DNA from 2 places in the Cellulomonas endometrii genome. Region 1 is predicted to be linked to the other one. Evidence: predicted binding sites of a transcription regulator. Region 1 holds the regulator's gene; the other holds the start of a gene.
What was found. The regulator HrcA, encoded in region 1, represses chaperone genes, less so after heat shock. The targets are predictions, from matches to a motif close to TTNGCACTCGNNNNNNNCGAGTGCNAA.
Positions count from the first base shown of each region.

Region 1 (4,926 bases):
CGGCCTGCTGGTCGTCGAGCGCGGTCGGGACCTGGACGTCGACGTGCACGTGCAGGTCCCCGCGGCCGCCGGCGTGCAGGTGCCCCACGCCGAGGCCGCGCAGCGTGACGACCTGCGCGGGCTGGGTGCCCGGGCGCAGGTCGACCTCCTGCGGGCCGTCGAGCGTGTCGAGCGTCAGCACGGTGCCCAGCGCGGCGGCGGTCATGGGGACGTGCAGGGTGCAGTGCAGGTCGTCGCCCTCGCGCAGGAACGTGTCGTGCTTGCGCTCCCGGACCTCCAGGTAGACGTCGCCGGCGGGGCCGCCCGCGGGGCCGACCTCGCCCTGCGCGGTGAGCTTGATCCGGGTGCCCGTGTCGACGCCGGCGGGGACGTCGACCTCCAGGACGCGGCGGGAGCGGACGCGGCCCTCGCCGGCGCACTCGGTGCAGGGCTCGGGGATGACGGTGCCGAACCCGTGGCACGCGGCGCACGGCTGGGACGTCATGACCTGGCCGAGGAACGACCGGGCGACCCGCTGGACGGTGCCGCGGCCGCCGCAGACGTCGCAGGTGCGCGGCGACGTGCCCGGGCGGCAGCAGCTGCCGTCGCAGGTCGGGCAGACGACGGCGGTCTCGACCGGGACCTCGCGGTGCGTGCCGAAGGTCGCCTCCGCCAGGTCGATGTCGAGCCGCACCAGGGCGTCCTGGCCGCGGCGGGCGCGCGGGATCGGGCCCCGCTGCGCGCCCGCGCCCGCGGCGGCGCCGAAGAACGTCTCGAAGATGTCCTGGAAGCCGAAGCCCCCGCCCATGCCGCCGCCGGGGGACGACGGGTCGGCGCCCATGTCGTACATCCGGCGCTTCTCCGGGTTCGACAGGACGTCGTAGGCGCGGGACACGTCCTTGAACCGGTCCTCGGACGCCGCGTCCGCCCCGGCCACGTCGGGGTGCAGCTCCCGGGCCAGCCGGCGGTACGCCTTCTTGATCTGCTCGGGCGAGGCGTCGCGGTCGACGCCCAGCACCTCGTAGTAGTCGCTCACTCGTCACTTCTTCCTGCGGGTCGGTCGCACACGTCGACGCGGGTCGGTGGCACCGGCGCGCGGCCGGGCGGGGGCTGGGTGCCGGTCGGGGGTCACCCGGCGAGGATCCGGGACAGGTAGCGGGCGACGGCGCGGACCGTCGCGATGGTGCCCGGGTAGTCCATGCGCAGCGGCCCGACGGACCCGATCCGGGCGACGGACGAGCCGCCCCCGTCCGGGCCGCCGTAGCCGGTGGTCACGAAGCTGGTCTCCACGAGGCCCTCGTGCTGGGTCTCGCGGCCGATGCGGACCGACACGGCGGCCTCGTCCTCGGCCATCTCGGTGAGCAGCCGCAGCAGGACCACCTGCTCCTCGAGCGCCTCCAGCACCGGGCTGACGTTCCGGGCGAAGTCGGCGCCGCCGCCGCGCACCAGGTTGGCGGTGCCGGCGAGCACGACGCGCTCCTCGCTCTCCCGGGCGAGGGTGTCCTCCACCACGCCGACGACCCCGCGCACCAGCGCGGCGTCCCCCGGCGCGAACGCGTCCGCGAGGCCGGCGAGCACCTGGTCGAGCTCGGCCAGGCGACGGCCGGTGGCCATGACGTTCAGCTGGGCGCGCAGCCGGGCGACGACCATCGCGTCCAGCGGCTCCGCCAGCTCGAGGGTGCGCTGCTCGACCCGCCCGTGGTCGGTGATGATGACGACGAGCAGGTGCCGGTCCCCCACCGGGACGAGCTCCACGTGCCGCAGGGCCGTGCGCCGCAGCGACGGGTACTGCACGACCGCGACCTGGTGGGTGAGCTGCGCGAGCAGCCGCACGGCGCGGTCGACCACGTCGTCCAGGTCGGCGGCGTCCTCCATGAACGTCTCGATGGCGCGGCGCTCCGGGGCGGACAGCGGCTTGACGGTCGCGAGCCGGTCGACGAAGAGCCGGTAGCCCTTGTCGGTCGGCACCCGGCCGGCCGAGGTGTGCGGCTGCACGATGTAGCCGGACTCCTCCAGCGCCGCCATGTCGTTGCGGATGGTCGCCGGCGAGACGCCGAGCGAGTGCCGCTCGACGAGCGCCCGCGAGCCCACCGGCTCACGGGTGGCGACGTAGTCCTCGACGATCGCGCGCAGCACGTCCAGCCTGCGGTCCTCGCTCATCGCACCTCCCGACGGCCCGACCCGGTGCCTCGGACACGGCCCTGAGCGGCCGTCCGGGTAGCACTCACCTGTCCCGAGTGCCAATTCTACTCGGCCGCGGAAGCCCTCGCCGCGTCCCGCCGCCGCGCGACGAGGTCGACGACGCCCACGACGAGCGCGACGGCGACGAGAGCCACCGTGATCAGCAGCGCGCGGCCGGCCGCCACCGACCCCTCGACCCCCGACGCGAGCGCCGAGTAGTAGGTGGACAGCGCCACCGCGACGCCCAGCGCGCTGCCCACGCGCTGGCCGACCTGGAGCATGCTCCCCGCCACCCCCGCGCGGTCCAGCGGCACCCGCGCCAGCGTCAGGGTCTGGTTCGGGGCGATGACCAGGCCGCTGCCGGCGCCGGCGACCATCTGCGTGGCCGCGACCGCGAACGCCACCGCCGGCGGGTCGACGAGCCGGATCATGAGGTCCGTGCCGACCAGCCCCGCCAGCACCAGGACGAGGCCGACCACCACCAGGCCGCGGCCGCGCTCCGCCACCAGCCGCCCCGACTGCTGCGCCGCGACCGCCGAGGCGATCGCGAACGGCATGCCCACCAGGCCCGCCTGCAGCGGCGTGAACCCGGCGATCTGCTGCAGGTACAGGGTCGTCACCAGGAACACGGCGGTGAACCCCGCGAAGTACGCCATCCCGAGCAGGGCGCCGTTCCGGAACGCCGGCTCCCCGTACACCCGGGGGTCGAGCACCGCCGCGCCCGTGCTCCGCTGGTACCGCCGCTCCCACAGCACCGTCGCCACCGCGAGCACCGCCGCGACGGCGAGCCACCACCAGCGGCCCGGGTCGTCCCCGTCCCCGCCCGTCGTCGTGACGAACGGCACCATCACCGCCGTGGTGGTCAGCGCCACGAGGGCCAGGCCGGGGATGTCGAGCCGGGGCCGGCCGTCGGGCCGCGCGATGCCAGGCGGTGCCCCGGCCGCGCGGCGCGGCAGGAACCGGACCGCCAGCGGCAGCACGACGGCGATCACCGGGACGTTGACGAAGAACACCCACCGCCAGCCGTGCTCGGCGCCCGCCACCTGGATGATGAGGCCGCCGAGCGCGGGGCCGATGGCCGTCGAGACGCCGATCGTCGCGCCGAAGTACCCGAACGCCTTCCCGCGCTCGTAGCCGGTGAACAGCTGCTGGATGGTGCCGACCACCTGCGGGTTGAGCAGGCCGGCGCTGGCGCCCTGGAGCAGGCGCATGACGGCCAGCATCTCGTCCGAGGTCGAGAGCCCGGCGCCCAGGCTGGTCAGCGCGAAGCCGGTCAGCCCGACCAGGAACAGCGCGCGCCGGCCCCGCGCGTCCCCGAGCCGCCCCGCCGGCACCAGCACGAGGCCGAACGCCAGCGTGTACCCCGCGACGATGAGCTGGAGCTGGCTCGCGCCCGCGTCGAGGCTGCGCTCGATGGACGGCAGCGCCACGTTGACGATCGAGACGTCGAGCATCGTGATGAAGCCGATCGCCAGGCAGACGGCGAGCGCGCGCCAGCGGTGCGGGTCGGGCTCGGTGCTCGGCTGCGGCGCGGGCCGCGGCCCGGGGTGCGGCGTGGGTTCCGGGGCGGGCTGCGGCGCGGACGGGCCGTGCGCGGGGGTGGACGTCACCGTCGTGTCGTACCACGGCGGCGCGGGGTCGGCACCTAGGCTGCCGCGGGTGACCGACCGTTACGGACCCGACGTGCTCGCCGCGACCTCCGCCCGCACGCACCGCCGGCCGACCTCGACGCCGCTGCCCGCCGAGCGCGGGCTGGTCGTGGAGGAGGTCACCACCGGGTGGGTCGGTGCCGTCGTCCGGGTCGAGAAGTCCGGCGGCGAGCACGTGGTCGTCCTGGAGGACCGGCACGGCAGGACCCGCACGTTCCGGCTCGGCCCGGGGTTCTGGGTGGACGGCAAGCCGGTCGAGCTGACGGCGCCGAGGCCCGCGCCGGCGGCGACCGGGCCGCGTCGGACCGCGTCGGGGTCCCTCGCGGCCGCCGACCAGCGCGCCCGCGTCGCCATCGGCAGCCGCATCTGGGTCGAGGGCAAGCACGACGCCGAGCTGGTCGAGAAGGTCTGGGGCGACGACCTGCGGGCCGAGGGCGTCGTCGTCGAGCTGCTGGACGGCGTCGACAACCTGGTCGACGCGCTGCGGGACTTCGCGCCGGGTCCGGGTCGCCGCGTCGGCGTGCTCGTGGACCACCTGGTCCCGGGGTCGAAGGAGCGGCGGATCGCCGACGAGGCGATGCGCAGCGTCCCCGCCGGCACCGTCCTGGTGCTCGGCCACCCGTACGTCGACGTCTGGCAGGCCGTCCGCCCGGAGCGCATCGGCCTGCGCGCGTGGCCGACGATCGAGCGCGGCACCGAGTGGAAGCGCGGCATCCTGCGCGAGCTCGGCTGGCCCGCCGACGAGCAGGCCGACGTGGCCCGCGCCTGGCAGCGCATCCTGCGCAGCGTGCGGACCTACGCCGACCTCGAGCCGTCGCTCCTGGGCCGGGTCGAGGAGCTCATCGACTTCGTCACCGCCCCCTGACCCGACGGCTCAGGGCGCGACGGGCTCGTTCTGCACGCGGCGGTACACGTAGGTGGTCGCCAGGACGCCCACCGGGAACGACACGAGCTGCCCGACGCCGCACAGCGCGGAGCCGACCAGGTTCGCCGCGTAGACGCCCAGGAACAGCAGCGCCACCGTGCCCAGGTTCCGGTTGACCAGCGTGAAGCTCGCCTTGATGGCGTCGACCGCGCCGAGGCGCTTGTCGATGACGAAGAACAGGGCGAACTGGGC
Region 1 covers NZ_CATKPC010000006.1:76,873-81,798, reverse strand. The annotation lists gene dnaJ (molecular chaperone DnaJ) at 1-1,015, opposite strand, end outside; gene hrcA (heat-inducible transcriptional repressor HrcA) at 1,108-2,139, opposite strand; gene QNH85_RS08620 (MFS transporter) at 2,226-3,770, opposite strand; gene QNH85_RS08615 (DUF3097 domain-containing protein) at 3,820-4,674, shown strand; gene QNH85_RS08610 (DUF2189 domain-containing protein) at 4,684-4,926, opposite strand, start outside.

Region 2 (4,926 bases), on a different contig from region 1:
CCGCGTTCTGCAGCGCGGAGCGGGTGACCTTGACCGGGTCGTTGACGCCGGCGGCCAGCAGGTCCTCGTACACGCCGGTCGCGGCGTTCAGGCCGGAGCCGGCCGGGAGGTTGCGGACCTTCTCCGCCACGACGCCGCCCTCGAGGCCGGCGTTCACCGCGATCTGCTTGAGCGGCGCGTCGATCGCGATGCGCACGATCTGCGCACCCGTCGCCTCGTCGCCCTCGAGCTCGAGGGTCGCGAAGGCCTTCTCGCCGGCCTGGATGAGGGCGACGCCACCACCGGCGACGATGCCCTCCTCGACGGCCGCCTTGGCGTTGCGCACGGCGTCCTCGATGCGGTGCTTGCGCTCCTTGAGCTCGACCTCGGTCGCGGCACCGGCCTTGATGACGGCCACGCCGCCGGCCAGCTTCGCGAGGCGCTCCTGGAGCTTCTCGCGGTCGTAGTCCGAGTCGGAGTTCTCGATCTCCGCACGGATCTGGTTCACGCGGCCGGCGATCTGCTCGGCGTCGCCGGAGCCCTCGACGATCGTGGTCTCGTCCTTCGTGACGACGATCTTGCGCGCCTGGCCGAGGACCTCGAGGCCGACCGTGTCGAGCTTGAGGCCGACGGTCTCGGAGACGACCTGGCCACCGGTGAGGATGGCCATGTCCTGCAGCATCGCCTTGCGGCGGTCGCCGAAGCCCGGGGCCTTGACGGACACGGACTTGAACGTGCCGCGGATCTTGTTGACGACGAGCGTGGCCAGGGCCTCGCCCTCGACGTCCTCGGCGACGATGAACAGCGGCTTGCCGGACTGGATGACCTTCTCCAGCAGGGGCAGCAGGTCCTTGACGTTCGAGATCTTCGACTCGACGAGCAGCACGTAGGCGTCCTCGAGGACGGCCTCCTGGCGCTCCGGGTCGGTCACGAAGTACGCCGACAGGAAGCCCTTGTCGAAGCGCATGCCCTCCGTGAGCTCGAGCTCCAGGCCGAGGGCGTTGGACTCCTCGACCGTGATGACGCCCTCCTTGCCGACCTTGTCCAGCGCCTCGGCGATGAGCTCGCCGATCGCGGTGTCGCCGGCGGAGATCGACGCGGTGGCGGCGATCTGCTCCTTGGTCTCGATCTCCTTCGCCTGCTCCAGCAGGGCGGCGGTGACGGCCTCGACGGCCTTCTCGATGCCGCGCTTGAGGGCGATCGGGTTGGCGCCGGCGGCGACGTTGCGCAGGCCCTCGCGCACGAGCGCCTGGGCGAGCACGGTGGCGGTGGTGGTGCCGTCACCCGCGACGTCGTCGGTCTTCTTGGCGACCTCCTTGACGAGCTCCGCGCCGATCTTCTCGAACGGGTCCTCGAGGTCGATCTCCTTGGCGATGGAGACGCCGTCGTTGGTGATCGTGGGGGCGCCCCACTTCTTGTCCAGCACGACGTTGCGGCCCTTGGGGCCCAGGGTGACCTTGACGGTGTCGGCGAGGACGTTGAGACCCCGCTCGATGCCGCGGCGGGCCTCCTCGTTGAAGGCAATGATCTTGGCCATGGGGCTATCGATCCTTCACTGTGGCTCGTGGTTCGGCCGGACGGCGCCCGCGACGGACGGCCCTGCCGCGCCCCACGGTCATGTCCCGTCGGGGCGGCGGACCTCACCGGTCGGCCTGTGTACTCATTCTGTCACTCTCGACCCGAGAGTGCTAAGTCCATGGTTAGCACTCGGCCTGGGTGAGTGCAAGGCCCATCGCTCTCGGCGGACGCCCCGCGACCCCGTGCCGCGGACCCTCGGGACGGGGCCCGGCGGGGACGGCTAGCCTGCCCGGCATGCTCTCCCGCAGCGTCGCCGCCGTCGTGGCGCTGGGCGCGCTCGCGGCGGGGCTCGTGGCCTTCGGGGCGTCCGGCCCGCGGGAGGCGCACGTCGACCTGTACGCCGAGGGCGTGGTCGCCACCCCCGACGGCCCGCGGACCGTCCCCGCCGGCGAGACCGCCGAGCTGCACCCCGGCACGCGGGTGGTCGTCGACGACGCGAGCACCGCGGACGACGCGCTCGCCGCCGAGCAGCGCGCGTGGCTGGCGTCGGGCGAGGTCCCCGGCGCCGACGGGCCGTACGCCGACCTGGTGACCGACGCGCTGCTCGACCTGCGCACGCTGGTGCTCGACGACGGTGCGGCGGTGGCCGCGTGGACCCCGCACTGGCGGTACGTCTGGCCGCGGGACGCGTCGTTCGTGGCGGTGGCGCTCGCCCGCACGGGGCACGTCGAGGACGCGCTGGAGGTCCTGGGCTTCCTGGCGCGGGTCCAGGCCGACGACGGGTCGTTCGAGGCCCGCTACCTGCCCGACGGCACCGGCGTCCCGGACGACCGCGCCCCGCAGACCGACGGCACCGGGTGGGCGCTGTGGGCGGCGGGCGAGACGGTGGCCGCGGCCGCGCCCGAGGACCGGGAGGCGACCGCCGAGCGCCTGCGCGCCCTGGTCGAGCGGTCCGCGGCCCACGCGACGTCCCTGGTGGCGGGCGACGGCCTGCCGGCGGCGTCCCCGGACTACTGGGAGGTCCCGGAGGACGAGCTGACGCTCGGCACCGTCGCGCCGGTGCTCGCCGGGCTGGAGGCCGCGGACGACGTGCTGGCGCTGCTCGGCGATGACGAGGAGGCGGCCGCGGTCCAGCGAGCCGCCGCCCGGACGCGGACCGCGGTGGAGCGCGCGTTCGGCGACGACACGGCGTACGGCCGGTACGCGGACGGCGGCGTCGCCGACGCGGCGAGCGCGTTCGTGCTGCCGCCGTTCCAGCCGACCGCCCTCGACGGCGCCGTCGAGGGCTGGCAGGCGTCCGCGGCGGCGATGGCGCGGCCCGCCGGCGGCCTCGCGCCGGGCGCCGGCTGGAAGCAGGACGGCATCTCCTGGACGCCGCAGACGTCGCTCTACGCCCTGGTCGCGGCGGAGAACGGCCTCACCGCGGAGGCGCAGGCACGGCTCGGCTGGCTGGACGCCCACCGGACGGGCATGGGCGCGCTGCCCGAGAAGGTGCTCGCCGACGGGTCACCCGCGGCGGTGGCCCCCCTGGCGTGGACGGCGGCGTGCGTGGTGCTCGCGGCGGACGCGCTGGAGGGCTGAGCCCCCGGCGCGTCCGCCGGTCGGCTCTACAGCGGGCGGACCTGCTCCGCCTGCGGGCCCTTGGTGCCCTGCCCGAGCTCGAACTCGACGGACTGGCCCTCCTCGAGGCTCCGGTAGCCGCTCGACTGGATGGCGCTGAAGTGGACGAACAGGTCCTGACCGCCGTCGGACGGGGTGATGAACCCGTAGCCCTTCTCGGCGTTGAACCACTTGACGGTGCCCTGCGACATGCGGAACTCCTGGTGACGACGTGATCGGGCGCCGTCGGTGGCCGTGGTCCCCCCGGCGGGCCGGCAGGCGGTCACCGCGACGCGGCCGAGCGTAGCCGCGGGCCCGCGACCTGCGGAAGAGGTCAGCTGTCGAAGTCGCGCAGCAGGAGGACGACGACGCCGTCGTCGGCCACCTCGGCCGACTCGACCACGTTCGCGATGCCGAGGGTCGTCGCGACCTGCTGCGCCGTGGCGGACAGCTCCGGCGTGCCGTAGAAGATCGTCGTGGCGGTGCTGCCGCCGGCGTTGCCGTTGCCCGTCTCGACGGAGGTGAACCCGGCGTCCTCCAGGTCCTCCGCTGCGCCCGCCGCGAGGCCGGTGATGCCCGACGCGTTGAGCACGCGGACGGTCGCGTCCAGGTCGGGGGCGGGCGGCGGGACCTCCTCGACGGGGGCCTCGGTGGCCGGCGGCTCCTCGACGGCGGGCTCGCTCGGGGTGGTCGACTCCGCGGGGGCCTCCGTCTCGGGCTGCGCGGGCGCGGAGGCGACGGGGGTCTCGGAGGTCCCGAAGCCGGGGATGCGGCCGTCCCAGGACGAGGCCCACAGCACGAAGACGACGGTCAGCGCCGGGACGAGGACGACGACGGCGACGAACGGCCACCAGCGGCTCCACCAGCTCCGGGGTGCGCGGTGCACGCCGATCGGCGCGTCCTCCGCCGGTGCGGCGTCGAACTCGTCCTCCGGGTACCGGTCGCTGCCCTTGCTCACGGCGGACAGGCTAACGGTTCGCGCTGGTGGGACCGGCCACGCGCACCGGGATCAGGCGTCCGCGCCGAGGCGGCGGGCGCTGCGGGCGCGCTGGCGGGTGGAGCGCATGCGCCGGAGCCGCTTGACCAGCATCGGGTCGTGCGCGAGCGCGGCGGGCGAGTCGATGAGCGCGTTCAGCACCTGGTAGTACCGGGTGGCCGACATGTCGAACAGCTCGCGGACGGCCTGCTCCTTGGCGCCGGCGTACTTCCACCACTGGCGCTCGAAGGCCAGCACCTGCTGGTCGCGCTCGGACAGGCCGGAGGGGTCGCTCCCGGCGGGCGCCGCGGTGCCGCCGTCGACGGCCACCAGCGTCGGCCGGGCGACCGTGCCGTCGCCGCGCTCCGCCGTCGCGTCCATCCGTGCCGCCCTCCCGTGCCGGTGCCCCTGGGTCAGCGGCCATCGTACGGCGGGAATCACACGGCTGTCATTCCTCGCGGGGCCGGTGCCACCCCGCTAGCGTCGGGGCCTGTGGACGCCGCCCCGCTCGCCTCGCTCGTCGCCTCCGACTGGGCCGCCGCCCTCGCTCCCGTCGAGCCGCAGGTGCACGCCGCCGGCGAGTTCCTCCGGGCGGAGGTCGCGGCGGGCCGCGGGTACCTGCCGGCGGGACCCGACGTGCTGCGGGCGTTCACCCGCCCCCTCGCCGACGTGCGGGTGCTCGTCGTGGGCCAGGACCCGTACCCCACGCCCGGGCACCCGATGGGGCTGTCGTTCTCCGTGCAGCCCGACGTCCGCCCCCTGCCCCGGTCGCTCGCCAACGTGTTCACCGAGCTCCGCGCCGACCTCGGCGTCCCGCAGCCGAGCACCGGCGACCTGTCCCCCTGGGCCGACCG
Region 2 covers NZ_CATKPC010000009.1:155,327-160,252, forward strand. The annotation lists gene groL (chaperonin GroEL) at 1-1,516, opposite strand, end outside; gene QNH85_RS11765 (glycoside hydrolase family 15) at 1,792-3,078, shown strand; gene QNH85_RS11770 (cold-shock protein) at 3,105-3,308, opposite strand; gene QNH85_RS11775 (LytR C-terminal domain-containing protein) at 3,431-4,054, opposite strand; gene QNH85_RS11780 (DUF3263 domain-containing protein) at 4,106-4,453, opposite strand; gene QNH85_RS11785 (uracil-DNA glycosylase) at 4,565-4,926, shown strand, end outside.
Region 2: a site for HrcA is predicted at 1,680-1,706, ahead of groL (chaperonin GroEL). Genes of this name have one in related genera too.